One region of the Trichococcus sp. ES5 genome, then DNA from elsewhere that is predicted to be linked to it. Evidence: a T-box and tRNA genes for the amino acid it is inferred to sense, from the RefSeq annotation. Region 1 holds a T-box; the other holds one or more tRNA genes.

Region 1 (16,295 bases):
TTGGACACATTGATCGCCTTGGGCAAGCAAGATGCAGTCACAGGAACTGCGACAGACAACATGCCGGCTTATTTGGCGGATAAGGCAGATCAATTCGAGAATGTAGGGACACTTAAGGAACCGAATGTGGAAGCATTGGCGAATTTGGCGCCGGAGCTCATCATCATTTCCAACCGCTTGTTGGACTTCGCGGAACAGTTGGAGGAAATCGCCCCTGTAGTCGTGCTCAGCGTCGATTACACGGACTATTGGGGATCTGTGCAAAAAAACATCACAACTTTAGGAGTCATCTTTGACGAAGAGGAAGCCGCTGAAGAAGCCATTGTAACTTTGAATGAGGAGATTGAGTCCGTCAAAGCGAAGACAGCAGGAATCAGCGAGAAAACATTGACGTTACTCCTGAATGACGGCAGCATGTCCGCTTTCAGCACAGGCTCGCGTTTCGGCTTCATCTATGAGACACTGGGCTTCACTCCTGTCGATGCAGCGATTGAGGATTCCACACATGGGCAGTCCGTCGGGTACGAAGGGTTGTTGGAAATCAATCCGCAGATTTTGTTTGTCATCGACCGTACGGCAGCTCTTGGGACAGCCTCTGATGAAAATGCGGCGTTGTTGGAGAATGATTTCGTTTATCAAACGGATGCTTACAAAAACAATAAAATCATCAACCTGTCTTCCGACTTGTGGTATCTTTCAGGTGGTGGGATAGAATCAATCCATTTGATGATCGAAGAGATCGCAGTGGGCTACCAGTAAGCAAAAAATTGTCCAGCTTCTGATTTTTTCTCTATAATGATGGAAGCAAATCAGAAAGAGGTGCACAATTTGGCAGGTTATCATTTCGATAAGGCAGACTTCAACGTTTTTGATATTCAGGGACTCGATGAAAGGATGGCAGGCATCCGCGACCGGATCCAGCCCAAGTTCAGGCATTTTGCGGAAGCGGGTGCCCACCTCATCGTTTCGGAAGCGGGTCCCGAGTCGGTGCCTGTACATGTCGCCAAGCATCTGCGCCGCACAAAATATGCGCCCGAGAATACCTGGTGCGCCATCGGTGGGGATGCGAGGGGCTACAAGAAATATCCGCACTTCCAGATCGGTATTGCGAAGGAAGGGGTCAGCTTCTACCTTTGTCTGATCGACCAACCCGTCAAAGAGAAAGAAATGGCGGCCGCTTTATTGGAACGGATTCCGGAACTGGAAAGATTGCCGCGTGATTACGTCGTTTCGGTCGATCATACCGTGCCGGATGTGCTTCCGATTGAGGCAGTCAATTGGGAGTCTATCCTGATCCGGTTGCGGGATGTGAAGAAAGCTGAGCTGTTGATCGGCCGCAAGTTGGCGCCAACCGATCCGCGCTTAGCGACGGAAGCAAGTACGCTGGCAGTGTTGGAGGATACTTTCCGTGAACTGCTGCCGATCTACCAGGCCTGCATGGAACACTACCGCTAAACGTGTAACCCAATACAAACTAAACAGGACTGAACAGCGAGATTGATTGCTGTTCAGTCCTGTTTGGCTTGAAAAATATTTTGAGCATCCAAAACGTTGGCTAGCTTCACGGGTTAGCCCTTCGGAAAAAAGAATAAGGAACCTCTTGTCTCTGCGAGCCAAGACATACTGTTCGACTTGTCATGGTTCTTGCCATCTTTGATGGCTTAGAAACATGATACAACTGACCGGTACGGTCACGTTGATTCCTTTGTTTCGGAAGTCTCTCAGCAATTGCGCTCTGCGATGCTCATTTGCATGGAACTCTTGGGGATTCATCCCTTAGAGTCCCAGTACAAGGTGACTGTAGGGAACGTTGCGATGCCAGATTTCCTAAATTGTCATGACTCTTGCGATTTCAATCGCTTAGTCCTGTCATCAGGCCATCCAACTGGTCTCGTAGTGAGGCCCTCTGATGTCGCGCTGTGACATCAGAGTACTTGACCGATTAGGTCACAGTGTTTCCTTAAAGAAGGGCTGAACGAACCCGTTCCGCTTTTCCTGTACAAAAAAAACGGCAAATTGCTTTGCCGTTTCCTTGATGCCGCTCTCCGGGGAGATTAGCCTAATTTGTTGTAGTATTCTACTACGAATGACTCATCGATTTCAGCTGGCAATTCTTCGCGAACTGGCAGACGGTTCAATGAACCTTCCAATTTTTCTTCGTCGAAAGTAATGAAGTCAGGACGTCCGAACAAAGCTTCAGCAGCTGCTTTAACAACTACCAAGTTTTTGGATTTTTCACGCAAGCCGATTACTTGGCCAACAGCCACTTCGTATGAAGGGATATCGACACGTTTGCCATCGACAGTTACGTGACCGTGGTTAACTAATTGACGTGCTTGACGACGAGTAGAAGCCAAACCTAAACGGTAAACTACGTTATCCAAACGTTGTTCCAATAAGATCATGAAGTTAACACCTTGTTTACCTTCTTTGATTTTACCAGCTTTTTTGAATAAAGTTGCGAATTGGCGTTCGTTCATGCCGTACATGTGACGCAATTTTTGTTTTTCTTGCAATTGCATAGCATATTCAGATAATTTTTTACGGTTGTTAGGGCCGTGTTGACCTGGAACGTATGGACGACGCTCCAATTCTTTACCTGTTCCCAAAAGGGAGATGCCTAGACGACGAGCTTGTTTCCAACTTGGTCCTGTATAACGTGACATAATAAAATTCCTCCAATAAATGTTTGATTTTTGGAGTAAAATAAGAATGATAAGTCAGCAATGCGTGCAGGTCATCCTTCAATCTTCACCTTATGCAGCCGCAAGGGTACACAATTGAACCATCTACAGATGGCGATGAACTGTTGACGCGGGTGCTTCTTTCTCGCTGCATTATTTTACACAAAGGTTATTGTACCAAACAAAATCAGTAAATGCAATGAAAAAGTGATGATATTCATCGTTTGCACAGCGGTGGACCACTTGGGGTATTCCAAACGAAGGAATTAAGTTTCCAGATTATTTTCTGGTTTATGATTGGTTCTTTCTATGTTATACTAAAAAATGAGATATATTGGGCGTTTTCAATTTTAAATCAAATAAACGAAATTGTCGGAATAGGTGGAGGATTTATTGATGGAGTTTATATATTGGTTAGTAGCGATAATATTGTTAGTATTGGTCGGGTATGGTGCGATCATGTATTTGACAAGACAACAAGCGAATCGGATCAAAGCAATCGATGAGAAGAAACAAAAAGCGATGGCCATACCGGTGGCCGACAATCTGTTCACGTTGAAAAACATGAATTTGACAGGGCAAACGAAGCGCACCTATGAGAGTTGGCAAGCCACGTGGCAGACCATTACGCGTTTTCAGTATCCTGAAATTGAGGCGGCGCTGGTCAGTGCCGAACAGTACATTCAACGCATGAATTTCATTAAGGCGAAGCAAGCCATCTCGCAAGCGGATCAATTGATCGACGAAACGAAGAACAGCGTCGAAAAAGTGAACAAGGCTCTCGAAAAGCTATTGGAAAGTGCGCAAGAAAACCGCAAAGAGTTGGAAGAAATCCAGGAACGATACAATAAAATCCGCAAGCAATTACTGGCGCACAGCTTTACATTCGGTCCGGCAATCGAAACGTTAGAGAAGAACCTGAATTACATGGAGTTGGATTTCACGAAATTCAATTCATTGACGAACGAGGGCGACCATATGGAAGCCAAAGAGATCTTGTCGCGTATCGAGCAAGATTTGTTGGTGATGGAAGAAGTTGTCGAAAAGATCCCTGAATTGAACGAAAAAATCAAGACCGAGTACGAAGAACAAGTGAGTGATCTGAAAGACGGCTACCAACGCCTGTTGGATGAAAAATACATTTTCGAAGGTGTAGATGTCTCAGCTGAGATAGCTGCGGTTGAAAAAGAAATCCAAGAAGCGAAAGATTCCATCGGCCTTGCCGATATCAATGAAGCAGGCAAGAAGATGGACAAGGTAGAACGCGACATCGAAGCAGTCTATGCTATCATGGAAAAAGAAATGGAAGCCAAAGAATTTGTAGGTCGTCACACTGCGAACCTGCAAAAGAAAATGGATCATGTGCTGCAGAGCAACCGTTACGTGTTGCTTGAAATCGATCGCGTCTCACAGAATTATTTCTTGAACAAAAATGAGCTAGGCCGAGCGCAAGAGTTTGAAGAGCAGTTACTGAAAGAAAATGAAGCCTTGCGTTATTACGACAAGATGATGAAGGAACACGAAATTTCTTACTCGGTTGTCCGCGAGTATTATGAAAAAATCAGTCAACGTCTTTCCGAAATCGATAAAGAACAATCTGAGTTGGTCAGCAACCTCAGTGATTTGCGCAATCGCGAAAAGGAAATCAAGGACAGCATCGATCTCTACGAATTGGATATGCGCAATATGAAGCGCACAATCGAAAAATACCATCTGCCCGGTTTACCGAAAATTTATTTGGATCTTTTCTTCTCAGTCACGGATCGCATCGAAGATTTGGCTTCCAAGTTGAACCGCGTGAAGATTGACATGGACGAAATCGATGCGATTTCGAAGATGTGCGAAGAGGATATTGAAATGTTGGATAACCAAACCCAAGTAATTGTGGACAATGCGATGCTGACTGAATATATGATCCAGTACGCAAACCGTTTCCGTCATTCACATGTGGAAATTGAAAATGCCATCAACAAAGCTTTAGTGCTTTTCCACCGCGAATATGACTATGAAGGTGCGTTGGAAGCCATACGAATTCCTTTGAACCGTATAGAAGCAGGGGCTGCCCGCAAGGTCGAAGAATCCTATCAGGAAGAAAAAAATCGCCGTTACTATTAAATACAGAATCAATAAGACGCAGGGGTCGGGACATTGTCTCGGCTCCTTTTTGGACACTCTTTTATGAGAGGGGAATAAAATTAAACCGTAAGCTTTTAATGGTCAGACATTTTCTATATAATGGATAGGATGTCCCGCTAAGGGTGCAAAGTTATTAAGGAAGTGTAGATATAGATGATTTATTTTGACAACAGTGCAACAACGAAAATGTATCCAGAGGTTTTGGATACGTACCGAAAGGTCAATGAACAATTTTTTGGCAATCCTTCCAGTTTGCACAGAATAGGTAATGAGGCAGATGCGTTGCTCCAACAATCGCGCAAACAAATTGCGCAATTGCTGGCTGTACAGCCGGATGAGATTTTCTTCACGAGCGGCGGTACAGAGAGCGATAACTGGGCAATCAAAGGTACTGCAATGGAAAAGTTCCACGCCGGGAAACACATGATCGCTTCTTCTGTCGAACATCCTGCCGTCTCAAAATCGCTGGAACAGTTGGGGAAATTGGGATTTGAAATTACTTATCTGCCTGTCGATACTGACGGAATCATATCCGTTGAGGAGCTTGGGAAAGCGATAAGAAAAGATACGATCCTGGTGAGTGTCATGGCAATCAATAATGAGGTCGGCAGCATCCAGCCAATCGAGGCTATCGGAGAACTGTTGGAAAATTATCCTTGGGTTCATTTCCACGTAGATGCCGTGCAGGCTGTGGGTGAATGCGTGCCGCTGATCCAACATCCTCGTGTGGATCTCTTATCGCTTTCAGCACACAAATTCCATGGCCCTAAAGGTGTCGGTATCCTTTATAAGAAACATGGTAAACGGATTGCACCGTTGTTGACTGGAGGCGGGCAAGAAGCTGGTATGCGCAGCACGACAGAGAATGTCGGCGGCGTTGCGGCAATGGCGAAAGCTTTGCGCATGACGCTCGAAAATGGTGCTTCAAGCCGCGAGCAGGAACAGTTGGTCCGGGGTAAGTTGTTAGCTGCCCTTTCGGAATATGAAGATGTCCGAATCTTTTCGCCCGAAGATGGCGCCGGGCATATCCTCTGCTTTGCCATGAAAGGCGTCAGGGGAGAAGTGATGGTCCATGCTTTTGAAAGCCAGGACATCTTCATCTCAACGACAAGCGCCTGCTCAAGCAGAAAGAAAGGCACACCCTATACGCTGGGGTCGATGGGCGTACCGCTTTCCTGGAGCCAGTGCGCAGTCCGGATAAGCCTTTCCGGCGAGAATACGCAAGCGGAAGCAGATGCCTTCATCGAACATTTTCGGACGCTGCATCAACAGTTCCAAAAGATACAATAGAATAATAACTGACAGATTGGAAGAGAATATAAATGGAAACGCACATTCAAATACGCTTTGGTGAATTATCGACCAAAGGGAAAAACAAAAAACGTTTTGTCCAGCAGTTGGCGCAAAATGTCAGGATGGTCACAAAGGATTATCCGCAGATCAGAATCAAACCCGAGCACGATTTTATGTTACTGGAACTGAATGGAGCTGCAGAGGCTGACATTCTCGAGCGCTTGCAGCATGTGTTCGGTATTCAAAACTTTTCGCCCGTTTATCTTGTTTCGCACGATCTGAATGAAGTGAAACGGGTTTTGGTGGAGTTGCTTGGTAAAATGGAGACGGCGGGAAAAACGTTCAAAATAGCTACGCGCCGTTCCGACCATTCCTACGAGCATGACACTACTTTTATGAATGCCGAGCTGGGCGCTACTGTGTTGGCTGCTTTTCCGGCCATTTCTGTCAAGATGAAACAACCGGATATTCTTGTACGTGTAGACATCAAAACTAGCGGCATCATGCTCAGCACGCAGACATACAAAGGGGCTGGCGGGTTGCCTGTCGGTTCCAGCGGCAAAGGCATGCTGATGCTTTCCGGAGGCATCGACTCACCGGTTGCCGGTTATCTTACTATGAAGCGCGGTGTGAAGATCGAGGCTATTCATTTTCATAGTCCGCCGTACACAAGTCCACAAGCATTACAGAAAGCAAAAGATCTGGCTGCCAAATTGACTAAATTCGGTGGTGAAATCCAGTTCATCGAAGTGCCGTTCACTGAAATCCAAGAAGAAATCAAAGAGAAGGTGCCGGCGGATTATTTGATGACGATCACACGCCGGATGATGCTGCGGATCACCGATGCCATCAGAGCCGAACGCAAAGGATTGGCCATCTTTAATGGAGAATCTTTGGCTCAAGTCGCTTCTCAGACGCTGGAAAGTATGATTGCCATCAATGATGTCACAACGACGCCGATCATTCGTCCTGTCGCTACGATGGACAAATTGGAAATCATCGCATTAGCGCAAAGAATCGATACCTTTGATTTGTCTGTGCAACCGTTCGAAGACTGCTGCACTATTTTTGCACCACCAGCGCCAAAAACGAAACCACACTTGGATAAAGCCAGACGTTTTGAAGCGTTGCTTGATGTGGAACCACTCGTTATGCGCGCGGTTGAAGGGATTGTAGTATCTAGCATAACGGGTCGGGAAGACACTTCCAGCCAAGATGAGGCGCTCTTTTCGGATTTGCTTTAATCTATTTTGCAAGTGCGTATCCTTACCATAAATCGCCACTTATCTGTATAATGAAGATATTATCGATCAAGGGGGAATGTTTTCATGCAAGTAACATTAAAGGGTGAAATTGTTGAAGTTTTAGGAACACAGCCAGTTGTCGGGGAGAAGGCGCCGGCTTTTTCGTTGTACAATACGGAAGACGAAAAGGTAGCTTTGGATGATCTGCGCGGATCGGTAGTCTTGATCAGCGTATTCCCGGACATCAACACGAGCGTTTGCGATAAACAAACACGTAAGTTCAACGAGACGGCAGCGGACATCGAAGGTTTGACTTTGTTGTCGGTTTCCAGAAATACAAAAGAAGAATTGGTCAACTGGTGTTCAGCAAACGGCATCGATATGCAGATGCTGCATGATGATGCAGGCGAATTCGGCGAGTCCTATGGCCTTAAAATTCCAAAAATGGGCAACAAGTTGGCCCGCAGCGTATTCGTCATCGACAAGGAAGGCGTCCTTTCCTATATGGAGATCGTCCCTGAAATCGCGACGGAGCCGGATGAGGAAGCAGCATTGGCAGCTGCCAAAAAATTACTTTAATCGCATTGAGATTTCAATGAAAAGGTGCTAAACTAGTGAAGTATAAACAAAGCGTCGATCAAGAAGAGTAGCTTACCCGGAACCATACAAGAGAGAAAAGCGATTGGTGAAAGCTTTTTTGGGGAAGGAAAGTGAAGTAGCTTGTGAGCAAGTTGTGTGAAGGTCTGTGGACTGGGTAGCGCAGCTCGGAGTATTCTCCGTTATCAAAAAGAGAGACAGGGATCCGTTTCCTGTAATTTAGGTGGTACCGCGATTCATATCGTCCTGCATATTCGTATGCAGGGCGTTTTTTTTCGCAATAAATCAATGTAAAGAGAGAGGAAGTGGCTGAATGTCTAAAGCAGACGCAATGCCGACAAAGTATCAACCCCAGCAAGTAGAATCTGGGAAATATCAACAATGGGTGGAAGCGGGGCTTTTCAAGCCTAGCGGAGACAAGAGCAAAAAACCGTATTCGATCGTGATTCCGCCTCCGAACGTAACCGGCAGGCTGCACTTGGGCCATGCTTGGGATGTGACGCTGCAGGATATGCTGATCCGCCAAAAACGCATGCAAGGGTTCGATACGTTATGGTTGCCGGGTATGGACCACGCCGGCATAGCCACTCAAGCCAAAGTGGAAGCGAAACTGGCCGAGGACGGGCTTACCCGTTATGACCTTGGTCGTGAAGCCTTTGTCGACAAGGTTTGGGAATGGAAAGAGGATTATGCAAGCGTCATCCGCGAGCAATGGGGAAAAATGGGGATCTCCGTTGATTATGACCGGGAGCGTTTCACGTTGGATGATGGTTTGTCCGATGCAGTCCGTAAAGTCTTCGTCGGCTTGTACGAAAAAGGTTTGATCTACCGCGGCGCATACATCATCAACTGGGATCCAAAGGCAAAAACGGCCTTATCAGATATTGAAGTTATCCATAAGGACGTCCAAGGCGCCTTCTATCACTTCCGCTATCCGATGACAGATGGTTCGGGATACTTGGAGCTGGCTACTACCCGTCCGGAAACGATGCTTGGAGATACTGCCGTAGCGGTTCATCCGGAAGATGAAAGATATCAGCAGTTCATCGGCAAGACCGTGACTTTGCCGCTCGTGAATCGGGAAATCCCTGTCATTGCGGATGATTATGTCGAAATGGACTTCGGGACCGGTGTCGTAAAAATAACACCGGCTCATGACCCGAACGACTTTGAAGTCGGTTTGCGTCATGACTTGCCGCAAGTGAATGTCATGAACGATGACGCGACGATGAACGAAGCAGCCGGAAAATATGCAGGTATGGACCGTTTCGCAGCGCGCAAAGCGATCGTAAAAGATATGGAAGAACTGGGCTATTTGGTCAAAATTGAAGAAATGACCCACAGTGTCGGACATTCTGAACGCACAAACGTTGTTGTGGAACCGCGCATCTCGACGCAATGGTTCGTCAAAATGCAACCATTGGCTGAGCGTGCGGTCGAAAATCAATCCGCAGAAGAAAAAGTTTCCTTCTATCCTGAACGATTTGAGAATACTTTCCTGACTTGGATGGGCAACGTCCATGACTGGGTCATCTCCCGTCAATTATGGTGGGGACATCAAATCCCGGCTTGGTATCATAAAGAAACCGGCGAAATGTACGTAGGCATGGAAGCCCCGAGCGACAGCGAAAACTGGACGCAGGATGAGGATGTTCTGGATACATGGTTCAGTTCAGCACTTTGGCCGTTCTCGACGATGGGCTGGCCGGATGAAGATGCGGAAGATTTCAAACGTTATTTCCCTACCAGTACGTTGGTTACCGGCTATGACATCATCTTCTTCTGGGTAAGCCGGATGATCTTCCAGAGTCTGGAGTTCACCGAAAAACGTCCGTTTGAGAATGTACTGATCCATGGTCTGATCCGTGACGAGCAAGGCCGCAAGATGAGCAAATCGCTCGGAAACGGGATCGACCCGATGGATGTGGTCGAAAAATATGGGGCGGATGCTTTGCGTTGGTTCTTGGCGAACGGTTCCGCACCTGGTCAGGATGTCCGCTTCAGCTATGAGAAGATGGATGCCTCCTGGAATTTCATCAACAAAATCTGGAATGCCAGCCGTTACGTGCTTCTTAACTTGGAAGACCTGACATTCGACGCTATCGACATTTCAGGGGAAAAGACGATAGCCGATAAATGGATCCTTTCCAGCCTGAACAAGACCATCACTAAAGTGACGGACCTGTTCGAGAAATTTGAGTTCGGTGAAGCCGGTCGCTTGTTGTACCGTTTCATCTGGGACGATTACTGCGACTGGTATATAGAAATGTCCAAAGAAGTCCTGCAAGGGGAAAATGAAGCTGCTAAAAAGACAACCCGCAGCATCTTAGCTTATGTTTTGGACAACGTCTTGCGCTTGTTGCATCCGGTTATGCCTTTCGTCACCGAAGAAATCTGGCAGAACGTACCGCATCAAGGTGATTCCATCGTGACGGCAGCCTATCCGGTAGCGGATGCAAGCCATATCGATGAAGCGGCTGAAGAAGCGATGGAGAAACTGATCGAATTGATCCGTGGCGTCCGCAATGTCCGCGCTGAAATGAACACACCGTTGTCCAAAAAAGTTCCGATGCAGTTGAAAGTGAATGACGAGGCGACCGAAGGGATTTTCCGCGCCAATGAATCGTACATCTTCCGCTTCTGCAATCCGGATACACTGGAAATCGGCCAGCACATCCAAGCGGCCAGCGACGCTGTCACCGCAGTTTTCTCAGGCGGAGAGGTATACATGCCGCTTGCCGGTCTTATCAAATTGGAAGATGAGATTTCCCGTCTCGAAAAGGAAGCGGAGAAATTGACCAAAGAAGTCGACCGTGTGGAAAGCAAATTGAATAACGAAAAATTTGTCAGCAAAGCCCCTCAGGCTGTAATCGACGGGGAAAAACAAAAAGGGACCGAATACCGCGAAAAACTGGCGGCCGTTGAAGAACGCATCGCTGCCCTAAAAGAACAGCTAGCTTAATAAGAGAATCGAATTGAACAGGAAGAACCCTATTAGCAAGTTCCTTTGTAGATAGGGTTCTTCTTAAACAGAAATGGAGTGAAGAGGTAGATGTTTGCAACTTATGAAGAAGCGATGGAATGGATCCATACCCGCAAAGGCATGGGGCCTAAGCCCGGAATAGTCCGGATGAAATGGTTGATGGAAAAACTGGATCACCCGGAACGTAAATTCAGATCCATCCATATTGCCGGAACAAACGGAAAAGGATCGAATGTTGCTTACTTAAGAAGCCTGTTCATGGCGGCCGGCTATACGGTGGGCACCTTCACCTCGCCGCATATCGTCAGTTTCAATGAAAGGATCAGCGTGAATGGGGCGAATATCCCGGATGAAGACGTATTGGAGCAAGCGAACATCCTTTACGCACTCTATGAGGAAATCGGCCGCACGGATATGGGTCCACTGACGGAATTCGAAGTAGTGACAGCCATGATGTTTTCCTATTTTGGGACACATCCTTGTGATGTCGTATTGTTGGAAGTCGGTCTGGGCGGTTTGTACGACAGCACGAATGTTGCCGAGCCGGATTTTTCGCTCATCACGACGATAGGCAAAGACCACAGCAATATCCTCGGGGATACCATTGCGGAGATCGCCTACCAGAAAGCCGGAATAATCAAGCAAGGGACACCTGTCGTCATCGGAAGATTGCCTGAAGAGGCTTTTGCGGTGATGCGTGACACTGCGGAAAAAAAAGCTGCGCCCTTGCATGCATTCGGCCCGGATTTCAGTGTTTCCAATTGGCATGAGGGTTCCGATTATCATGAGGTCTTTGACTTTGCCTCTCAGTTGGGCGCTTTTGAAAAACTGGAAATAACCTTGATGGGTGGCCATCAAGTCGATAATGCAGCCACTGCGCTACAAACTTTCTTACTGTTCTGCAAAAAATACGCTTTGAGTTACTCGGAGACGACGATCAAATCCGGTTTGCTGGGGACAGCTTGGCCGGTCCGGATGGAGATCATTTCGCAAAAACCGTTCATCATGCTGGATGGTGCCCACAATATCCCGGCTATGGCAGTGCTGACTGAAGCGATCAAAAAGAAGTTTTCGGATAAAAATATCACCATCCTCTTGGCGGCTTTGGCGGATAAGGATCTGGAGGAAATGGGCCAGTTGATCAAATCAATTCCCGCGAGTAAGCTGCACGTGACCACTTTTGATTTCCCGAGGGCTGCATCAGTCAAAGAACTGTGTGAGCGGGTAGGTGTACCGGAAGCTGGAGCCTACGAAGATTGGCGATTTGCGATTGATGATCTGAAGGCGAAGCAAGCTGAAGCAGGTATGCTATTGATTACCGGTTCGCTGTATTTTCTTTCCGAAGTAAGACATTATTTATTAAAGGATAAGGAGTTTGGAGATGCGTAAAAAAGCAGTTATTTTTGATATGGATGGATTGATGTTCGATACGGAAACATTGGGATATCAGGCACAAGGCGAACTGGCTGAAGAGATGGCTTTGCCGATAGCGTTCGACTTCGATTATTATCTGAAACAAGTAGGGCGATCCGATAAAGATGTGATGCCTGAATTGGCTTCCGACTTTGGTGATGCGGAACTGGCGGAACGATTTTTGAAGAGAATGAAGGAGAGGCAGACGGGCATCGCCTCTGAAAAGGGGCTTCCGATCAAAAAAGGCCTATACGATCTGTTGGCCTTTCTGAAGGAGGAAGGCGTAATATGCGTCGTTGCTTCCAGCAGCCGGAGGAAAGAAGTCAGTTTCTACCTCGAATTGGCTGATATTTCACAGTATTTCCGCTACCAAGTGTGCGGGGATGAAGTATCCTTCGCCAAACCGAATCCGGAAATTTTCCTGAGCGCCTGGAAACCCCTTGGCATTCCGAAAGAGGACTGTCTGATCCTGGAAGATTCGCTTAATGGCATCCGTGCTGCCTACGATGCGGGCATTGAAGTGATCATGGTTCCGGATCTGATCGTTCCCGATGACGAAGCCAAAGCAAAAACAATTGCCATTTTGCCCGACCTGCATGCGGTCATGGATTGGCTGAAAGAGAAATAACCTGTTAGGCTCCTTCCTGCGTACCTATTGAGTAGACGGAAGGAAAGGGGTAAAACAGGATGGTGCAAGAAACAAATCTGCTGATGGAGGTTCCAAAAGCCTCGCGACCGCGCGAAAGATTGGATCAATTCGGAGAAAAAGCCTTGGCGACGCATGAATTATTGGCTATCGTTCTGCGGACAGGGCCCAGGGACAGCAACGTCATGCAGCTGGCGTTGCGGGTGCTGAATGAGTTCGAGGATCTGCATTCCTTGAAGATGGCCTCGCTTGAAGAATTGACTGCTATTCATGGAATCGGCCGAACCAAAGCGATCGAAATCAAGGCCTGTGTTGAATTGGGGGTGCGTGTAGCCAATGCCACGCAACTGAAGAGCGGAACGATCACATCGACGCAAAGCGCCGGGACGCTGCTGCAGAAAGAGATGCGCGATCTCCAGCAGGAGCACGTGGTGGCTGTCTATCTGAACACAAAGAACGAAATCATCAAGAAAAAGACGATCTTCATCGGCAGCCTGAACAGTTCGGTTGCGCATCCCCGCGAGATATTCCGGGAGGCGGTAAGGTTTGCGGCGGCGCGGATCATTCTTGCGCATAATCATCCTTCCGGTAATCCCGATCCCTCGGAAGCCGACCTGGTGTTTACCCGCAGGATGGTGGAGTGCGGAGAAATGATGGGGATCGAGATCCTTGATCATTTCATCATCGGGGTCGATGATTATCTCAGCCTGCGGGAATACGGTATCATATAGTAAAGGTTCCTAAACGATTTACGCAAGCTGAAATGAAAATTTGATGGCAAAAAACTTGCAATATCGGAAAACCTGATATATCATTATGTTAGTGTTTTTGTTTGGTAAAGAATAGATTGTCATGAACATTCCTATCGTACCAAAAGCAAGAATAACAATTTAAAGTGCTTTGCACGAGGAGGAATTTTTCATGGAAAAAGGAACAGTAAAATGGTTTAACGCAGAAAAAGGCTTCGGATTTATCGAACGCGAAAGCGGAGATGACGTATTCGTACATTTCTCAGCTATCTTAGGCGACGGATTCAAGTCATTGGAAGAAGGACAAGCCGTTTCATTCGAAATCGTTGAGGGAAATCGTGGAGCACAAGCTGCCAACGTTGAAAAAATCTAATTAATCTTAACTTAATCGATCAAAAGGCCCGGGACACTGTCTCGGGCCTTTTTAAGACATATAGGAATTTATAAAATTTTTTCAACTCAAAAGTGCATCACCATAGGTGTTTCACAAGTTTGCAACATATTTCATGCATCTAAAATGATGTCCAGCTTCACGGGTTAGCCCTTCGGAAATTAGATAAATCTGTCCTATTGCGCTCTTCGATGCTCAGTCGGACAGATTTCCTAAATTTCTTTCAGGGCTGAACGAACCCGTTCAGCTTTTCTTAATGCCGGATGCCTGATGTTCGTCCGGGAACTCCGATCCACCGGGATATTCCCTGTGAATGGTCCAAACGTATTGTGTCAATCTGGAGGGATAATCGGCAGCAGTATTACCGATCAACGTCATTCCTGTCAAATTGATTAATTCTTTCTTTTGTTTGTTACATTGATGTTTTTCTTGTTCCGGTTTGTGGTAAAATAGAAAAGAATTTGTTTGTGGGAGAGTTTGTAGTCAATCAGACGGAAGGATGAGAAGTACTTGGTAAGTTTGAATTTTAAAGGCAAAAACATCGGCATTGATTTAGGTACGGCCAATACGATCGTCTTCGTAGCCGGCAAGGGCATCGTATTCAGAGAACCTTCTGTCGTCGCAAAAAATATCCATACGGGAGAGATTCTCTCCGTTGGAGAAGAAGCATTCCAGATGCTTGGAAGGACACCCGGCACCATTGTGGCATCCCGCCCAATGAAAGAAGGGGTCATTGCGGATTATGATACAACTGTCGCGATGATGAAATATTTCATCAAAAAAGCGACGGGTAATGCATTCATCAAACCATACGTGATGGTCTGCGTACCGAGTGGTGTTACAGAAGTGGAAAAACGGGCAGTTCTTGATGCTACCCGGACAGCCGGAGCGAAAGAAGCCTTCATCATAGAAGAGCCCTTCGCTGCTGCTGTGGGTGCTGGGCTTCCGGTGCATGCGCCTACAGGCAATATGGTGGTGGACATCGGAGGCGGTACGACGGATGTCGCGACGATTTCGCTTGGCGGAATTGTTACGAGCCGTTCCAGTACAGCCGGTGGCGATCGGATGGATGAGGCAATCATTCAGTTCATCCGCAAAAAGTACGGTCTGCTGATAGGCGAGCGGACTGCCGAAAACATCAAAATAACGATCGGTTGTGCCGATATTGAAAAGGCAGCTTCCTATGGCTCCATGGAAATAAGAGGCCGGGATATGGTCAACGGCCTGCCCAAGACTTTGGAAATCCACGCCGAGGATATTGCGGTTGCGATCCATGATGTGGTCGAGAACACCATCCTTTCCGTAAGAGAAGTGCTGGAAGAGACGCCTCCCGAAATATCTGCTGATGTCATTGACCATGGTATCGTTTTGACGGGTGGTGGCGCTTTGTTGAAAAACATCGCTGAAGTCATTTCAGCAGAAGCGGAAGTTCCTGTATTTATCGCCAACGATCCATTGGACTGCGTCTCCATCGGGACCGGTGAAACCTTGAAGAACATTAACGTTTACAAGCGTAAAAATTTAAGGCAGTAAGTATAATGAATGTAATTGAAAGTGATGTACGAAATGAGGTGTCAATGTGAATCAGTTTTTTAACAATAAAAAATTGATTATCCTATTGATCGGTGTGATTACCTTTATCAGCTTGATAGCATACTCTCTTACCAACAACAGAGAAGATACATCGATACCGCAACAAGTAGGGAACGATGTAACAGGCTCCATTGCGAGAATATTTTCTAAGCCAGCGGAAGTAGTGGCGAATTTTGTTGATTCAGTCGATAACCTGATGAATACGTATGAAGAAAACCAATCTTTAAAAAGTAAAATTGATACCGTTTATGAGCTGCAAGTGAAAGTCTATAATTTGGAGCAAGAAAACGCAAGGATGCAGGAAGAACTTGAATTGAAAACTACTTTGTCAGAGTATGAACAGATCAATGCTTCTGTGGTATCCCGCAATCCCGACAGTTGGCTGAACCAAATCGTCATCGATAAAGGATCCCAGGACGGGGTGGAGGTCGATATGTCGGTGATGGCGGGGAACGGTCTGATCGGCCGTGTATCCGAAGTCAATTCGACCAGTGCGAAAGTCCTGCTTTTGACCACATCCAACGATACAACCAACCGTGTATCAGCTGAAATCCAAACGGAATCTG
Region 2 (16,295 bases), on a different contig from region 1:
GGATCAAAGCCGATTTTTTTCATCTGTTTTCCTCCGATTGTCTGAATGGTGTATCTGTATACTTACTATTATGCGTCTCTTCCCGGATGCGAAACTGTATGATCTGCCTCATCCAAAAAGCTTTGTTTTCAACTCTAACTATTATAGAGCAATTTCTTTGATTGGCAATAAGCATTTTAATCCCGCGATGATTCGTTCAACAACATGTGAGCCGTAACCCACGCGGTGAGTGGGATAATGCCGGTCACTCCGATGCCGATGACGAACATGGAAAGGACTTCCGAAACGAGCACTTTTGCGTTCAGCGCCTCCCCGAAAGAATAAGACAGGTCCCTGAACCAGAGAAAAAGTGCGAGATAACTGCCGACGAAAGAAAAATAGAGCGTATTCGTCGTTGTTCCGATGATGTCCTTTCCGATTGTCATCCCCGAACGGAATAATTCTTTTTCCCCCAACTGCGGATTGCAGTTATGGACCTCATACAATGAAGATGAAATGGAGATAGCCGTGTCCGTAATGGCAGCTATCGTTCCGGTTATCATGGTACAAATTCCGATTTGGACAAAATCAACATTCACAAAAAAGGAAAGCGTGGTGTACTCCTCCACTTCCTCGGGACCGAAGCCCTGGATCATCGCAAACCGATGCACAACAATAGTCAGTAACAACAAAAAAAAAGTCGTAACGATCGTCGCAATAAAGGCCGCCTTCGTTTTAACATTCACGCCGTTTATGTAGAATAAATTGATGTAGCTGACCACCGCACAAGCCAGCAGGGTAACAACAAGTGCAGGAAAGCCATTTATCAACAGCAACACCAATACATAGAGGACAGCAAAGTTGAAAAACAACGACAGGAACGAAGAAATACCACGTCTGCCGCCCACTACAACCATCAGCAGCAAAAGCAACAGCGCCAATACCAGTTGCACGCTCATCGCCGATCACCCGCTTTCTTGGGAATCAGACGGACAGCTGTGAGCATTGCCAACGGAACCGTCAAAACGATACCCAAACTGCCCGCCAAAGCCCGGGTGATTTCCAAAGATAATTGCATCGAAAAGGTATGGAACACATCGGAGCCGTTCTCCAGATAAAAAACGAGCATCGGAATCGCTCCGCTGACATAGGCAAAAAGCAACACATTTGCCATCGTTCCCATGATGTCCTTGCCGATTTCGCGTCCCGACTGGAATAAAGCTTTGGCGGATATTGCGGGGTCTTTTTCGTACAGTTCCTGAATGGCCGCGGTCATCGTAATGGCGACATCCATCACCGCACCCAACGATCCGATCAATATGCTGGATAGGAAGATTCGTCGCGGGTAATGCGTCACAAACTGCATTTCCTCATAGCGCAGGCCTTGCCCGTTCGTCCCGGCAATGACCCCATAGGCGATGATCAAAGTCAGGAATGTTCCGATCAAAGTAGAAAGGATAGCCGCGTAAGTCTTTCTGTTTCGGCCGCTGACCAAGAGCAGTGTCAGGACGGTCCATCCGATCACTGCAGCACTGCTTATCCATAATAGCTGTGCGTTATCTGCAATTTCATAGCTGTCCAAAGCGATATTGAACAGCAATATATTACCCGCTATGCTGATGAGGGAAAGTAGGCCTTTTTTCCCCGCTACCGCCACCAATACGAAAAGAAACAAGGACCCAAAAAGGACAACATATTTATCTCGCTTTACTCCGACGATTTTTCCTGTCACGGCACCCGAAGCACTCTCGTTGAGGGAAAGGAACACTTCCTCGCCTGAACGGTAAATCTGGCTGTAAGCAAGTGAGTCGGAATAGTTGTTTTCTATCACGACTTGCGTCCCTTTCGACTCCCCGTTCATCAGTACAGCCGTCAGTTTTTGGTTGTATATGGGATAGTTTTCCTGACCTGCACCAACCGTTTCATCGGTTCCAACAGCTTCAGATGCGGTTATCTTGGCGATCGGCTCTTCGTACCACGCGTAGTTGTTGTAGCTGAATAGCGTCAGCATCCCCAACAACGCCGCAAAGAAGGTCAATAACATCGCTTTTCCCCTAACCAACAACCATTTTTTCATTCGTTGTTTTTCCTCCCTCCAATAGATTGCCGCATGGATTTTATCCTAGATTGTGACAGAGAATCTTTTCCATTCGGATGTCGTCGCGCCATTGGCCTTGTGAATAGGTGAAGTGAGGAATGACGCCTATTTGTGTGAAGCCGGATCTTTCATACAATCTGATTGCGCCGGCATTGTGGGAAAATACACCCAGTTCGATGCGCCGATAGCCGAGACTCCGGCATTTCTCTTCATACAGAGCCATGACCGTTTTGCCGATGCCCTTGTTGCGCCAATCCGGATCGCCGATATAGATTCCAAGCCAAGCTGTTTTCCCGTCATTCTTCAACAGGGCAGGAAAGTCACGGATGATCGATGCAATCCCGATCGGCTTGTCATCCACGCAGATGAAATAATTTCGCTTGTCCGGATTGGACAGGCTCTCGCGGACATCGCTTTCCGTCACCAACGGCAGCTCACTTGTTTCAACATAGTGCGGCGTGATGAACGGTGAAATAGCCGGGTCATTTTCCCAACGGCGCACTGCCTGGATCAGTTCTTCGTTCAATGGTAAATTTTTTAGGTGCACGTTCATTTCATTATCTCCTCATCGTTTCCACTGATCGATCATTCCATGCGAAAAGGATTGCGCCTCTTGGTCAGGCGCAATCCTTCTTGAAAATCTGCAGAGTTCTTTTTACAGTAGCTTTTCGTACCCCCAACGCATATCGCCGATGCTCGTCAGGATGTGGCCGCAGTAGGTGTAGCCGGCTTTCTGCAGGGCCCGCTGCATGCTTTTGTTGTCGGGATGCGTATCGATGCGCATACTGGAATAGCCTCTTTTACGCGATTCGTCCCCAGCCCATGCGACGATTTCCCCAAGAACGCCCTGACCACGGAATGTTCCTTTTATCGTGATGCGATGGATGACCGTGTAAGGATTATCCGTTAGCCATTGGCCTTCGGTAATGACTTTATAGGTAGGGTCCTCGCCGTAAAAAAATGCAAAAGTTGCCGCTGGGATACCGTCCCGCAAGTAGATATAGCTGTACCCTCCGGCCATATCCTGAAGAATGACCGCTTCATTCGGATACCCTTTTTGCCATTGATCGATGCCGGATACCTTCAGTGTGACTTTCGCCTCATTGATGATTTCCATGATTGCAGGCAGATCCGTTGGCATTGCTTTTCTGATCATTGTTCCACCGCCTTCCATTTTTCCATTTAAATAAGATTATACCGGAAATTTTATTGTTTTCAGTATTTTTTGCTGTCTTTCTTCATTTTTGGTGATTCCGTTCTTTATAGGTTGAACATCTTTCGGTACTGCTGGATATAGGATTGCTTTTGTTTTTTCAGCATGTAGAGCGCGTTTTTGATTTGATCCGGCTCATCCGCCATGTCCAAATCTTCCTTTTGTTTTTCGATGCCCTCCACCACAGGCTCACAGTAGGCAGCTTCTTTGATTTCATCCAAAATGGCGATGATTTCCTTGCGCATCCTTTCAACACGAGGGCCTTCACCGGCTTTTATTTCATCCAGGCTTTCGACGAGTTCCCGGAATGGAAGGTTCCTTCTGACTTTTCCGTCCTTGATGCGGATATATTCTTTTTTGAACTCCGTGACACCGGGCACCGCTCCATTCAGCTGGTACCAGCCATCGTAGAGGATCCATCCGCCTTCCGGTTCGGCCGGGATGAAGTCTCTTTTTAAAATGTATACTTCGTCCGCTCCGGTAATTTCCGCCACCCAACATTTGCTTTCGCTGTCTGCCGGGCTGAGCTGCAAACCTAACTTCGACATGGTAAAATCCTCTTTCTGATCATTATTGATGGTTCCTCATCGGACCGACTCACTTTGCCTGATTCCGCTCTTCCATTATACGCTAACTCCATACTTGTGGATAGCGATTCACTTTCTGACTGGTTGACATTCCCAACTTTTCTCAATGCTTCTCTAACATGATTTTACCACATCAACAAATACTTTCGTGAGACCAGTCCCACCTTGCGTGTCTTTGTGTCGGAAGCTTTTCGTTGGTTACTGATAAACTCCTATAGTAAAATGAATACAATAACAAATTCGTCGAAATATATAGTTTAGGAAGTGATCATATGGCAAGGAAAATGGAAAAATTTAAGCTCGCACTGATCGGCATCATCATGATAGGGGTGGTCACGCTTGCCTTCCTGACTAAGAACGGAAAAATCGAACGGTTGACTTTTGCCGAAGAAACGAACACGGAAGCCAGCCTCGGTTCACTGGATGAACTAAAGGAGGGATTGTCCGACTATCCCGAACTGTACCGAGCGGCTTTTGAAGAGGATGGCATCGATCCGGAAGACAACATTTTCATCATCCCGGGAATGGATGCCACTTTGACGCTCCATCATGAACACGGAGAGGAAGAAATCTGCACTACTATGACGCCGCAAGGTTTGGCTGTCAACAAAGATTACCTGTTCATATCGGCTTATTGCCAAACCAAAGAACACAATTCCGTCATCTATGTGCTGGAAAAGAAGAGCGGTTCCTTCATCAAGGAAATCGTCTTGGACGGCATTCCGCATGCAGGCGGCCTCGCCTACGACAACAACCATGAGCTGCTCTGGGTCACCTCGGAAAAAGGCGACACCGCGCAGGTCATCACGCTGTCTTTGAAGGATATTGAAGCCTATGACTTCGCGGATTCCGCTGAACCGATTACCTATACGGACAGCATCGAACTGCCTGACATCAAACGCGCTTCAACGATCACGGTACACGGTGATGACCTCTACGTGGCGCATTTCGATGACGAAGAGACGAGTGTCATGCACCGCTACCTCATTTCCACAACAGAAGATGAGGACGGAAAGGAAGTCCATGCGCTTGATACAGGAAAAAGTACAGAAGAGGCTTATCCCGACGATGTCGACAAGATCGGCAAAGAGATCCAAGGACTGGCTTTTTATCAAGAAAAGCTTATGCTGTCGCGCTCTGCCGGCAGAAAGAAAGATTCGACGCTGCTTTCTTTCGATCGCTTGAAGGAAAACGAAAATTTCACCGACAAGAACGCCAGCACCGAAATCACGATGCCGTCCTATCTGGAACAGATTGCCGTGGATGGGAAGCAGCTCTACATCCTCTTCGAATCAGGTGCTTACCCTTACCGCGACCATGGCAACCCAAGCATCGACCGGGTACTGCGGGTGGAAATCGACACCTTGTTCTCGGAATGAACAAACAGGAGGTTATCCCGCTTGCGGGATAGCCTCCTGTTTGTTTGGGGTTGGCTGCTATGTTTTTGCGGCTTGGGATTTGTGCTTCGTTGTCCGATATCCGTATAGTATCGGACAATCCGAACGCTAATGCTCTACTCGTTGTCCGATATCCACATAGTATCGGACAACACGCGATACTGATATTTCAGTCTACATGATCCGTCAGTTCGATGCGTTGATCTCCCTCCAAAAGTTCCCTTACGATTTCCATGTAGCGCTTGGATATTTTGCTGAGCGGACGCACTTTCGAATAAATGAAGCCTATGGTATTTTTTTGATCGACATCCATCGGCACCACGACGATATGGTCCTGCGTATTCGATTTCAGAAGACCGGATCCGACCAAGTAGCCATTCGTCACGGACAACAGATTCAATACGGTCGCGCGGTCACTGGCACTGATTCGCTGAGCATTTTGATCGACTTGGATCGATTCTTCCATCAACTGCAAGGTGCTGTTTTTGCTTTGATCAAAAGAAATGACAGGATAAGCGTGGAGATCTTCTTGGGATATCTTCGCTTGCTTCGCCAACGGGTGTGATTCGCTGAGGAACACATGCGGTTGGAACGCAATCAGCGGATCGAACTTCAAATCGAAGGATTCAAGATACTGCTTGATGACTTTCCCGTTAAAATCATTCAGATAGATGAAGCCAACTTCACTGACGGCATCGCGCACATCTTCCATCACTTTCGAAGTGCTCGTCTCCAGGAAGCGGAAATTCAATGATTCTTCCTTCTTTTCCGAAACCAGTCGGGCAAAGCCTTCCGAAGCAAAATCATAGTGCTGACTCGAAACGGAAAAGAGTCTTCTGTTTTCGGTTGCAGACAGATAGCGGTAATCCAGCTGATCCGCTTGGGCTACGATCTGATCGGCGAACTCCAAAAGCATAGCCCCTTCTTTGGTAATTTCGATGCCTTTTTTGGAACGCTCGAAGATCTGGATGCCATATTCTTCCTCCAGATCCTTGATGCTTGACGACAGACTGGACTGCGCCATATATAATTGCCTTGCAGCTTCCCTAAAAGTGCCGTATTTCGCCACTGTTATGACATATCGCAATTGTTGCAAGTTCATATTTTTGCCTCCTTGGCCCTAATTTCCGATGGGTTCCCATCGTTTCCACAAAAAAAGTGCATGCGCGTCAACAAAACACACATGCACGAGTATTCATCATCATTTCAGCGCTTCACTTGGATACGGATGCACAATCTGCCCCATGATCCCCTCTACAGAGCCGGTAAAAACGCCCGGTTGTGGAGATCAAACGATGATAAGAATATTCCTGCATGTTTCTTACATCCGCACATACAACACATCATCTTTTGCATGGTTTTGCCTCCCCTATCCTTCTAATCTCTTTCTAATAAGATAGCGATTTTTCCGGTGTCTGTCAATCTTTTTCACTTGGTCGGCCTTAAATGAATTTTCCCGTCACCGAATTTTTGTCTTTCCGGATGTCGGATGGCGTTCCTTCCGCAATGATCCTACCGCCGGCATCCCCGCCTCCCGGACCAAGGTCGATGATCCAATCAGCCGCTCCGATGATCTGTTGATTGTGTTCCACAACGACCACCGTGCTGCCGGAACCGACCATCCGATCCAATAATTTCAGGAATTTTTCGACATCGAGCGGGTGCAGACCAGTAGTCGGTTCATCGATCAGATAGAGATTCTTTTTCCCCCGATTTGCGAGGAGTTCCACTGCCAATTTGAGCCGTTGCGCTTCGCCGCCGGATAAAGTCGTTGTCGTCTGGCCGAGCTCGAGGTAGCCGAGGCCAACCTCCTGCAGCAGTTCAAGGATGGCACTGATTTTGGGCGAATCCGCAAACAGTTCCGCGCCTTCCTCAACCGACAAGCCAAGCACTCCTGTGATCGAATGGCCGCGGTAAGTCACGGACAGCACTTCATCCTTGAAGCGTCTGCCCGAACAGACGGGGCAAGGGACTTCCTGATCTTCAAAAAACAACAGGTTATTTGTGACAACCCCCAATCCTTCGCAATGCTCGCAGCGTCCTCCTTTCACATTGAAGGAAAAGTGATTGGCGGTCATTCCTTTTTCGATGGCAGTCTGCTGCCGGCTGAAGATTTTCCGGATTTCCGTATAAGCATCCGAATATGTCGCGACATTCGAACGCTTCATCCGGGTGAGCGGAGCCTGTTCCACAATCACAATCCGGTCAAAGGAGCTGGTCCCTTTCACCTGATTCGAATTCTGTGATTGGTCCGTATCCCCCTTCGCCAGCACATCGAAGACGAGCGTCGATTTCCCGGACCCCGATACACCGGTGACACAGATGAGACAGCCGATAGGGAAACGGACTGTCAGATTGTGGAGGTTATGCTTGTTCGCTTGGCTCACTTCGATGCCATCACCGGATCCTTTGCGGAAAATTCCGCGCGGTTCCGGGGTGCTATTCAGATAGGCACCGGTGACGGATGTCGCTTGACTCTTCAGTTGCTTCAGCGTTCCCGACCCGATGACTTCGCCCCCATATTTCCCGGCTCCCGGACCGATATCAATCAGATAATCCGCTGCCGCCATGACAGCTGTGTCATGTTCGATGATGAGAACCGTATTGCCTTTATCCCTCAGCGTCCGCAAGACAGTCAGGAGCCCTTCCGTATCTTTTGGATGCAGACTGATTGTCGGTTCATCGAGGATGTAGACGACACCCGTCAGATCCGAATCGAGGACAGCCGCCAACCTCAACCGTTGTGCTTCCCCTCCTGAAAGTGTCATGGTTTGCCTGTCGAGCGACAGATAGCCCAATCCCAACTTCAGGATCCGTTTCAGCTTAGTCTTCAGATCCGCCACATAGACGCCCGCCAACAGTTGTTCCGAATGCGTCAGATTTGCATCAAGTTCGCGGATCCAATCCACGAGACCGGTCAATGATGACGCGGACAATCCAGGCAAGCGCATCCCCTTCACGGTCACGCTCCTGCTCAGCTCGTTCAGTCGTTCGCCGTGGCATTCCGGGCAGATGACCGATTCAAAATAGGTTTCCCGGAGTTTGGAACTCCCTTTTTGATCCGCCATTCTGCGCCAAAGGTTCGGCAATACCCCTTCATAGCGGCCTTCGGCAACCGTTCGGGGCACCGGCAGATCCGGGAACAACCGACGCACTGCTTCACTTTCGGCCCCTTGAAGCAACAGTGAACGCTGCGCCGACGTAAATTCCTTCACAGGCATATTTGTTTTCAGCGGAATCCCGTAATGGACACTAGCGGCAACCAGCGACTCCAGTTGATACTCCCGGTAGCGTTTTTCCCAAAAAACGATCGCGCCCTCCTCAGGCGACAACTCTTCATGGAGCACCTTCTCTTCAGCAACTTTCATTACCTCTCCCAATCCTTGGCAGGTAGCGCAGGCGCCTTCTCGAGTATTGTAGGAAAAATGCGTGCGGGTCAGCTTCTCCATCCGCTGATCGCAGTGCGGGCAATACTGGAACACCTTGAAGTCATCGGCGGTCTTTTCGGTTTCCTCCCGGCAGTCGGCCGAACTGAATTCCTTCCCGCAAGCCGGGCAGTCCCTCGTGCTCAACTTCTCGAACAGCATCCGCAGATCGGTATAGATGTCCGTGACCGTTCCCACAGTCGAACGCGGATTTTTATTGTAGGCTTGCTGCTGGATTTGGATGGCGGGGGACACATTGCGGATCGCATCGATGTTCGGTTTACGGATCCCTTGGTAGCCGATCGCCTCCAGATATTGGCGCTGGCATTCCTGATAGAGCACATCCATCGCCAACGTCGTTTTCCCGGAACCGGATACCCCTGTGAGGACGATCCATTTGTTCCGCGGCAAGTCCACGCTGATGTTCCTCAGATTGCCTTCCTTGGCACCGCTGATGCTTATGTATTCCATGACTGCTCCCTCGCTTCCTTTTGATATCCTTTTGTTTCAATTATATGCCACTTGCTGCATTTTTGTCCTGATTAGGCGGGATGGATGCTCAGTTTTCTGTTATACTTCAGAAGAGAGACGACCGCGATACTCAGGCGGCGAACAGAGTCAGGAGCGAAATCAGATGAAAAAAACAAACCAAAAGAATACAAATAACAATAAACGCAATCGTCAGGTCAAGGCGACAGAACCCCAAAAAAGCCCGTCCACCAAAGGGGTTACCCAATACCCTGTGACCGAACCGAGCGAATTGTTGCCCTTCTTGCTGCAGATCCTCAGCAAGCAAAGCCGCAACTCAGTCAAATCAATACTTACCCGCGGACAAGTGACGGTCGACGGGAAGACCATCACCAAGCACAACCATCCCTTGGAACCCGGGCAGACTGTCGGCATTTTGGCAAACAAGGAAGCCCTCAAAAAAACGTCCCTGTCAGGCCTCAAGATCCTGTTTGAGGATGAAGCCATCATTGTGATCAATAAGGATGCCGGCCTGTTATCGATGGCAACCGACGATCCTAAAGAACCAACCGCTTACCGCCAATTAAGCCAATACGTCAAAGAAGACAACAAAGCAAACCGGATATTCGTCGTGCATCGCCTGGACCGGGATACCTCCGGCGTCATGCTGTTCGCAAAATCCGAAGAGCTGAAAGAAAAGCTGCAAAATAATTGGAAAGAAATCGTCAAAGAACGCATCTATACCGCTCTGGTCGAGGGCGAAATCAAGAAGGATGCAGGCACGATTTCCTCGTGGCTGACCGAGAGCAAAGCCATGAAGGTCCATTCCAGTCCGAAAGACAACGGCGGCCAGCATGCCGTGACCCATTACCGCAAGATCCGCGCAAACAAGGAATATTCGCTCTTGGAAGTGGAGCTGGAGACCGGACGCAAGAATCAGATCCGCGTCCACATGGAATCCTTGGGCCATCCGGTTGCCGGAGATAAGAAATACGGTGCCCATAGCAATCCGATGAAGCGTTTGGGGCTGCACGCTACCACACTCGCTTTCATCCATCCTGCGACCGGTGAGCTCGTCCGCTTCAGCGCACCGGTGCCGAAAGCTTTTCTGCTGTATTCGAAATAAGAGAAAAACATGATTCCCCCCATTTTTTTGCGGAGAATCATGTTTTTTTGTTTTTAATGCAGGATTCTGCGGAACCGGAATAACTCGCCAAAAAACGGTTTGGCTGGGTAAAATAAAGCCTATCCGCGGTAACGCAACGCCAGTCCTTTCAGGAAATTACGCGCATAACGATCGCCGCAAGGCTTGTAGTTGCGGTGCCCTTCTTTGCGCAAGACCGCGCTCAGTTCGCTTTTCGAAACGGTGACGCCTGCCGATTCCAGGATTTCCAGCATATCTTCGTTTGTCAAAGTCAGCGCGATTTTGACTTTCTTCAGCAGCAAATTGTTGACGTTTCCGTTGTTCAGCACAAATTCCGGCTTTGGTTCCGGTTCGCCGGGCTTCACTTGCGGTTTGCCGCGTTGGGAAGTGATGAGTCCGTTCAGGAAAGATTCCAGTGTCGCATTATCGCAAGCCAGTTGATCATCGCTTGAAGGTGCAGTTGCGCCCGCAGCATCAGTTGCGTCATCCTTCTTTGGATTTTTGAGCATCTGCTGTACGGTTTCCTTCGTCACTTCGAGTCCACCCAATCGGAACACTTCCACCATATCCGCATCCTTGATATCCAGCGCATAGCGCAAGCGGATCAATATATCATTGTTGTCCATATTAAACCTCCAAATTTTCCTGTAAAATTATCCTTTTCCAGTATACCTTGTTGTCATGTGGAATGCATGCCTTATTCGCTCCACATTTTTTTTAATTTACCTCTTCACTTCTCGCGCAAATATGTTATAATCAGATATACGAGCAGGTGATTCATCTGTTTAACGGTTCCTTAGCTCAGCGGGAGAGCACTACCTTGACATGGTAGGGGTCGCTGGTTCAATCCCAGTAGGGACCATCAAGCTTCAGTACAAAATAGGAAAGAGGCACGATCGAGAAATTCGATTGTGCCTCTTTTTATGTCCATTTTGAGCCTTGTCTACTCGTCATTCAGCCGCTTCCGGTGCCTCGCTCATCGTTGCATCCAATAAGTACTCGCCTTTGCTGCTGTTGTCTTCGGTAGCGAAGCGCGCGTCCAGATCATTGAAATGCCACCATTCCGAAGCCAAAGGGGTCAGTCCGGCATCGGTGCAATAGCGCTGCAGGAGAATCGCCGCCTCATTCATCGTATCTGCCAAGGTGGCTTGGAGCCAGGCGGTCGGGGAACTGGATTTGACCGGTCCAGTGAATGTAGCCGAAGCCATACTCAATTCATGGATGGTTGTCGGCATCGTGTATTCCGTGTAGCCCGTTATGGCGGTCGCAGCATAGTCGCCGATGACGATTTCCTGTTGTTCCGTTATTTTCGCCAGAGTGACATCGATGGCATAGCCCATCTGATGATTTGAGACGCTTGTCGCAATAAACCAGTTGGTGTCCCAAGGATGGGTATTGATTCCAGCCATCACTTCCGGATCGGATGCAGCCAGATTCGTCAAAGCATCCACCGTCATCTTCTGGGCGGAATAAGGACGATACCCCTCATAGATGACCAAGGTGTTTCCCTCCGCCAAGGCAGCTTGTTGTGCTAAATAAATTTTCTTTGACATGCTGTAAAGCACCGGCACGATATCGGATACCTTACCCAGACGCATATTGTATGCTTTCCCGTCATAAAGCGCCACTCCGGTTATGCCAGGGATCGCTTTTCCGGAAGAAACGAACTTGGATGCGTACGTGTTGGTATTGTCGTAGATGATGGAAGGGATCACGTCCGGAAGGTTGATGAAGCAATAAAGGTGTTGCACCCAGCCTGATTCTGTTTCGGTCTGGACATACCACCAATCGCCCACTTCCTCCACCACTTCAAAAGCGGTTCCCGCCTCCAGTGCCGAAATCGTTTCGGATCCTGCATCAGCAGCCGCTTTCAGATCCATCCGGACCGAAGCATAGCCGGTCGCCCCGTTGACCGGAAGTTCCAGATCACCTTCATACAGCAATGGCTCTGACTCTTCCGGCCGGACCACCGCTGCTTCTTCGGAAGTTCCCGCTTCGGCAGTCGAACTAGACGAAGCGGTCTTAGACTCATTCGTTTCCGTTTGTTCATTCGAGCCGGAGCAAGCGGACAGCACCATCCCTGTCAGGATGCCGATGAAAACGCGGCGCCAAATTTGTCTTATTAACATATGTATATTCAGCCCTCCATTACGCGGATACGATTATTTTCACTAGTTCCAACAGCAACAGATGGAATGGATAGAAAGCATAGAAGCCCCACTTCATCACATTGGATTTCTTGCCTTGACGGCCTTTGTAGAACAGCAACAGCGGTACCGCCAGAAAAATGCCGACTTGGTAGGATTGCGTCCAGCCGATTTCGCTGATGGAAGGGATGATGTGGAACAGAATCCCTATGATTGCAAAGCTCAGCAGCTGCTTTTCGGTTTGTCCCCTGAACAATCCAAAAAACAGGATCCACAAGACCGCTACGTAGTTCCAATCAGCCGGGACCGCCAACAGACAGCATGCCAAAACGACTGTTGCCTTAAGCGGAAGCGACCAGTCCTCCCTTTTGGCCGCCGCCAATGCGATCAATCCTAGCGCCAATCCCCAGATGACGCTCGTTGCCTGCCACCACGGGAGACCGAAATACCAGACATACGGAAAATGCGAGACGGCGGCGAACAACAGTAGCCGTACCATATATTTCTTCAGATTGGATGTGTAATGATAGCCTTCCGCAATCATATAGCACATGATTGGTGCAGCAATCCGCCCTACTACGCGCAGCGCAACACCTTCAAGACTGTCCTGCGGCACAAATACCGCAAAAATATGATCGAAGAACATTGCGAATATCGCAAAATTTTTCAATGTATAGGATGATAGGTCTTTTTGAATCTCGCTGATGTCTTGCATCGGAGTGCTCCTCACTGTACTTGGTTTCACAGCGTTTGCTGTGAGCTGATCGACAAGCCTGGCCTGTGTGCCTGTCCTTTTCCACAGTATAGGCTTCCTGACGTCCGCTAATCCCCGAAAAAAAGGAAGAGATTTGCGGAAAAACTTACGCAATCCGAAATTGGATACGTTAACATTTGCAAAACGCATGCGAGAAGCCATTTTTGGGAAAATTGGACCGTTCACTTTCTCTCGGATTGGACGGTCCCATAGTCCTTTGCATTTGCTAAAATTATCAGCAATATACGAAACGAGAAGGAGGACTTCCTGATGAGATACAAACCGAATTACGCCCCGGGTCCGACTGAGGTACGCGAAAATGTACGTTTGGCCCGCGCAAAAAGAACCAGCAACAGCGACTTTGACAAAACATTCGTCCGCTATTACCGTGAGGTCAGCCAAAAAATGGGCAAAGTCATGGGCACCACAAATGAGGTCCTGTTACTTGCTGGTGAAGGGATCCTGGCTCTTGAGGCCGCTTGCGCAAGCCTGACGGAACCTGGCGACCGCGTGCTCGTACTGGACAACGGCATCTACGGCGAAGGCTTCAAGGATTTCGTCAGCATCTATGGCGGCGTACCGGTCGTCCTGAGTTTCGACCATCGCAGCGGCATCCCTGCTGAAGCGGTACGCGCCTATCTGGAGAAGGATTCCGACTTCAAATATGCTACCCTGGTCCATTGCGACACGCCGACATCGGTACTGAACAACGTCGCCGAGCTTTGTCCATTGTTGAAGAAATACGGCATCCTGACGGTGGTCGATTCCGTCGCCGGCATGGTTGGCGAGCCGATTAACGTCGACGAAAATAAAATCGATATCTGTTGCGGCGGGACCCAAAAAGCCATTTCGGCCCCGGTCGGACTGGCGATTGTCTCAGTCAGCGCAGACGCGCAAAAAGCGATGGACAACCGCAAAACGCCTATCGCTTCCTTTTATGCCAATCTACAGGTCTTCAAAGGCTACGCGGAAAAAGAATACTTGCCCTACACGACTTCTGCTGGCGATGTCGCAGCGCTTGATGCCGCTTTGGACAACATCCTGGAGGAAGGCATCGAGACCGTTTTTGCACGCCATGACAGGATTGCTTCCGCAGTACGCGGATCCGCCCAAGCGTATGGATTGGAGTTGTTCCTGGATTCCGACCGTTCCAATACAGTCACTGCCATCAGGATACCGGAAGAAATCGGCGCCTTGCGCCTGCAGGACCACCTCAGCGAAAACTACAATCTGTTGGTCGCAACTTCATTGGCACAATACGCAGATGTGATCTTGCGCATCGGACATATGGGCGAAAATGCCTTCATCGACAAACTTATCTATGTTTTGTCCATCATCGACAACGGTCTGCGCGATCTCGGCTTCGCCGGAAACGGGGATTTGGCCCAACTTTTCATCGACATTTACAAAGAAAATAATTAGGAGGCTTCACTATGCAAAAAGCACAAGGTTATTCAAACACACGCACGTATGATTTGGTTTTGACGGCAATCCTGATTGCGCTCGTATTCGTAGCGACGGTCTTCCTGAACATCAAATTGCCTATCACGGCAAACGGCGGACTGATCCACCTCGGCACTGCGATGCTCTTCCTCGCATCCATCCTGTTCGGGCCGAAAAAAGGCGCTATCGCCGGAGCGGTCGGCATGGCCATCTTCGACCTTATGGCCGGATGGGTTCTGTGGGCTCCCTTCACATTAGTAACCCGCGGCTTGCAAGGCTATCTGGTCGGTAAATTGGCCTGGTCGAAAGATCGTCAAGGGAACAGCTTTGCTGTGAATCTTTTAGCCACGCTGCTTTCGGTTCCCATCATGCTGGTCGGTTATTATCTGTGCGAATGGATCCTGTACGGCAATGCCATCACCCCGTTCGCTTCGATTCCCGGCAACCTCGTCCAGAACGCGGTCGGAATCGCCATTTCCTTGCCGCTGTCGGCAATTTTGAAAAAGATGAATATCGCTGGAAGATAATGAATTGAAAAGTAAGGCTCTGTCTCGGGATGAGACAGAGCCTTACTTTTTGGTAATAGTCCTCGGGTTGTCCGATTCTTTAATGGTATCGGATTGGTATAGAGTGGGTGAAGCGTGCAATTTTATTTGGTTATTGCAGATAGCACCGGCCAGATGCCCGTATTGACGAATAAAGTACCTGTATTCGTCAATCTTGCCTTTCGCTATGCCCAAATTGTCGAATGTTTTTGAACATTCGACAAATCAGCTCTCTATTGGGGGCAAATTGTTGAATAATTTTGTAGCATTCGACAATTTGATTCGCCGAACGAAACTTTGGGATGCAGGACCACCCGCTCCTTGAAACGGAAACAACAAAAAAGCCCGGAAGCCGCTGCCTCCACAACTGTGAGCCAGGGATTCCGAGCTTTTTATTTACAGTTCTCCGTTCATAGAGAGCCGCTTAGACCTTATTTGCCGCTTGTTTGCGCTTGTTTTTTCTTCAAACGCTCTTGTTTGCGCATGTCGATCTCTTTGTAATACGCTTCCCATGATATTTCAATAGTCACGTTCTGCGAATTCGTATAGACGATGTTCTTCATATATTTCTTGCTCCTTCTTTAGCGTAACCATATGCGTACGCTACTATCTTTCAACCTCCTCATATATCCTTTTTTTCTGTATTCAGAGAAATCAAAAAGGCACTCAATCGAGTACCTTTTGTGTCTCTACTTATTATCATAAGAAAGAAAAAGGTATTCCTGTACAGGAATCGCGGCTTTTTCACTATCAAATCTAAATCTTGGAAATTCATGTTGCGGGCACCACAGTGTGGCGCTACATAATAAATTTAACTTCGCTTATTTTTGGTTCCGTTTGCCTGCAGCATCCGCTGCAGAATAGAGAAAAGCCATGGTTCCATACATATAAGATGCATATGTTCTTGGACGTTGAAATGTAACTATAACACGAATATCCGTTCGATGCAAGTGAAACTATTTCTGGAATCAGTGCTTGTTCATCCCTTGCTTTTCAACGAAGTCATGCATGTACATGCGTTGCGGATGGGAGAGCATCTCTGCCATCTGTCCGGTCCACGTGTCGCAGCGTTCGCCTTCGGTCCGCGCCTGATAG

Evidence for each region. The T-box of region 1 lies ahead of TES5_RS04165 (valine--tRNA ligase). A T-box ahead of a tRNA ligase gene usually reads a tRNA of that ligase, here a tRNA-Val.
Region 2: it has a tRNA-Val gene. The T-box ahead of TES5_RS04165 (valine--tRNA ligase) is inferred to sense a tRNA for this amino acid. The anticodon was not compared.

What each region holds. Positions count from the first base shown of each region.
Region 1 covers NZ_FJND01000003.1:124,737-141,031, forward strand. The annotation lists gene TES5_RS04130 (siderophore ABC transporter substrate-binding protein) at 1-759, shown strand, start outside; gene TES5_RS04135 (DUF1054 family protein) at 829-1,455, shown strand; gene rpsD (30S ribosomal protein S4) at 2,055-2,666, opposite strand; gene TES5_RS04145 (septation ring formation regulator EzrA) at 3,081-4,799, shown strand; gene TES5_RS04150 (cysteine desulfurase family protein) at 4,974-6,110, shown strand; gene thiI (tRNA uracil 4-sulfurtransferase ThiI) at 6,143-7,357, shown strand; gene tpx (thiol peroxidase) at 7,442-7,936, shown strand; T-box leader at 7,982-8,206, shown strand; gene TES5_RS04165 (valine--tRNA ligase) at 8,268-10,916, shown strand; gene TES5_RS04170 (bifunctional folylpolyglutamate synthase/dihydrofolate synthase) at 11,007-12,326, shown strand; gene TES5_RS04175 (HAD family hydrolase) at 12,319-12,978, shown strand; gene radC (RadC family protein) at 13,038-13,727, shown strand; gene TES5_RS04185 (cold-shock protein) at 13,918-14,118, shown strand; gene TES5_RS04190 (rod shape-determining protein) at 14,656-15,669, shown strand; gene mreC (rod shape-determining protein MreC) at 15,716-16,295, shown strand, end outside.
Region 2 covers NZ_FJND01000014.1:33,445-49,739, forward strand. The annotation lists gene TES5_RS10715 (DUF1846 domain-containing protein) at 1-23, opposite strand, end outside; gene TES5_RS10720 (YibE/F family protein) at 177-938, opposite strand; gene TES5_RS10725 (YibE/F family protein) at 935-2,056, opposite strand; gene TES5_RS10730 (GNAT family N-acetyltransferase) at 2,097-2,630, opposite strand; gene TES5_RS10735 (GNAT family N-acetyltransferase) at 2,733-3,233, opposite strand; gene TES5_RS10740 (hypothetical protein) at 3,338-3,838, opposite strand; gene TES5_RS10745 (YncE family protein) at 4,150-5,256, shown strand; gene TES5_RS10750 (LysR family transcriptional regulator) at 5,444-6,376, opposite strand; gene TES5_RS10755 (ATP-binding cassette domain-containing protein) at 6,717-9,170, opposite strand; gene TES5_RS10760 (RluA family pseudouridine synthase) at 9,334-10,293, shown strand; gene TES5_RS10765 (YehS family protein) at 10,413-10,937, opposite strand; tRNA gene TES5_RS10770 (tRNA-Val) at 11,102-11,173, shown strand; gene TES5_RS10775 (SH3 domain-containing protein) at 11,262-12,440, opposite strand; gene TES5_RS10780 (TraX family protein) at 12,460-13,173, opposite strand; gene TES5_RS10785 (pyridoxal-phosphate-dependent aminotransferase family protein) at 13,483-14,634, shown strand; gene TES5_RS10790 (ECF transporter S component) at 14,646-15,182, shown strand; gene TES5_RS15695 (hypothetical protein) at 15,632-15,763, opposite strand; gene nfsA (oxygen-insensitive NADPH nitroreductase) at 16,169-16,295, opposite strand, start outside.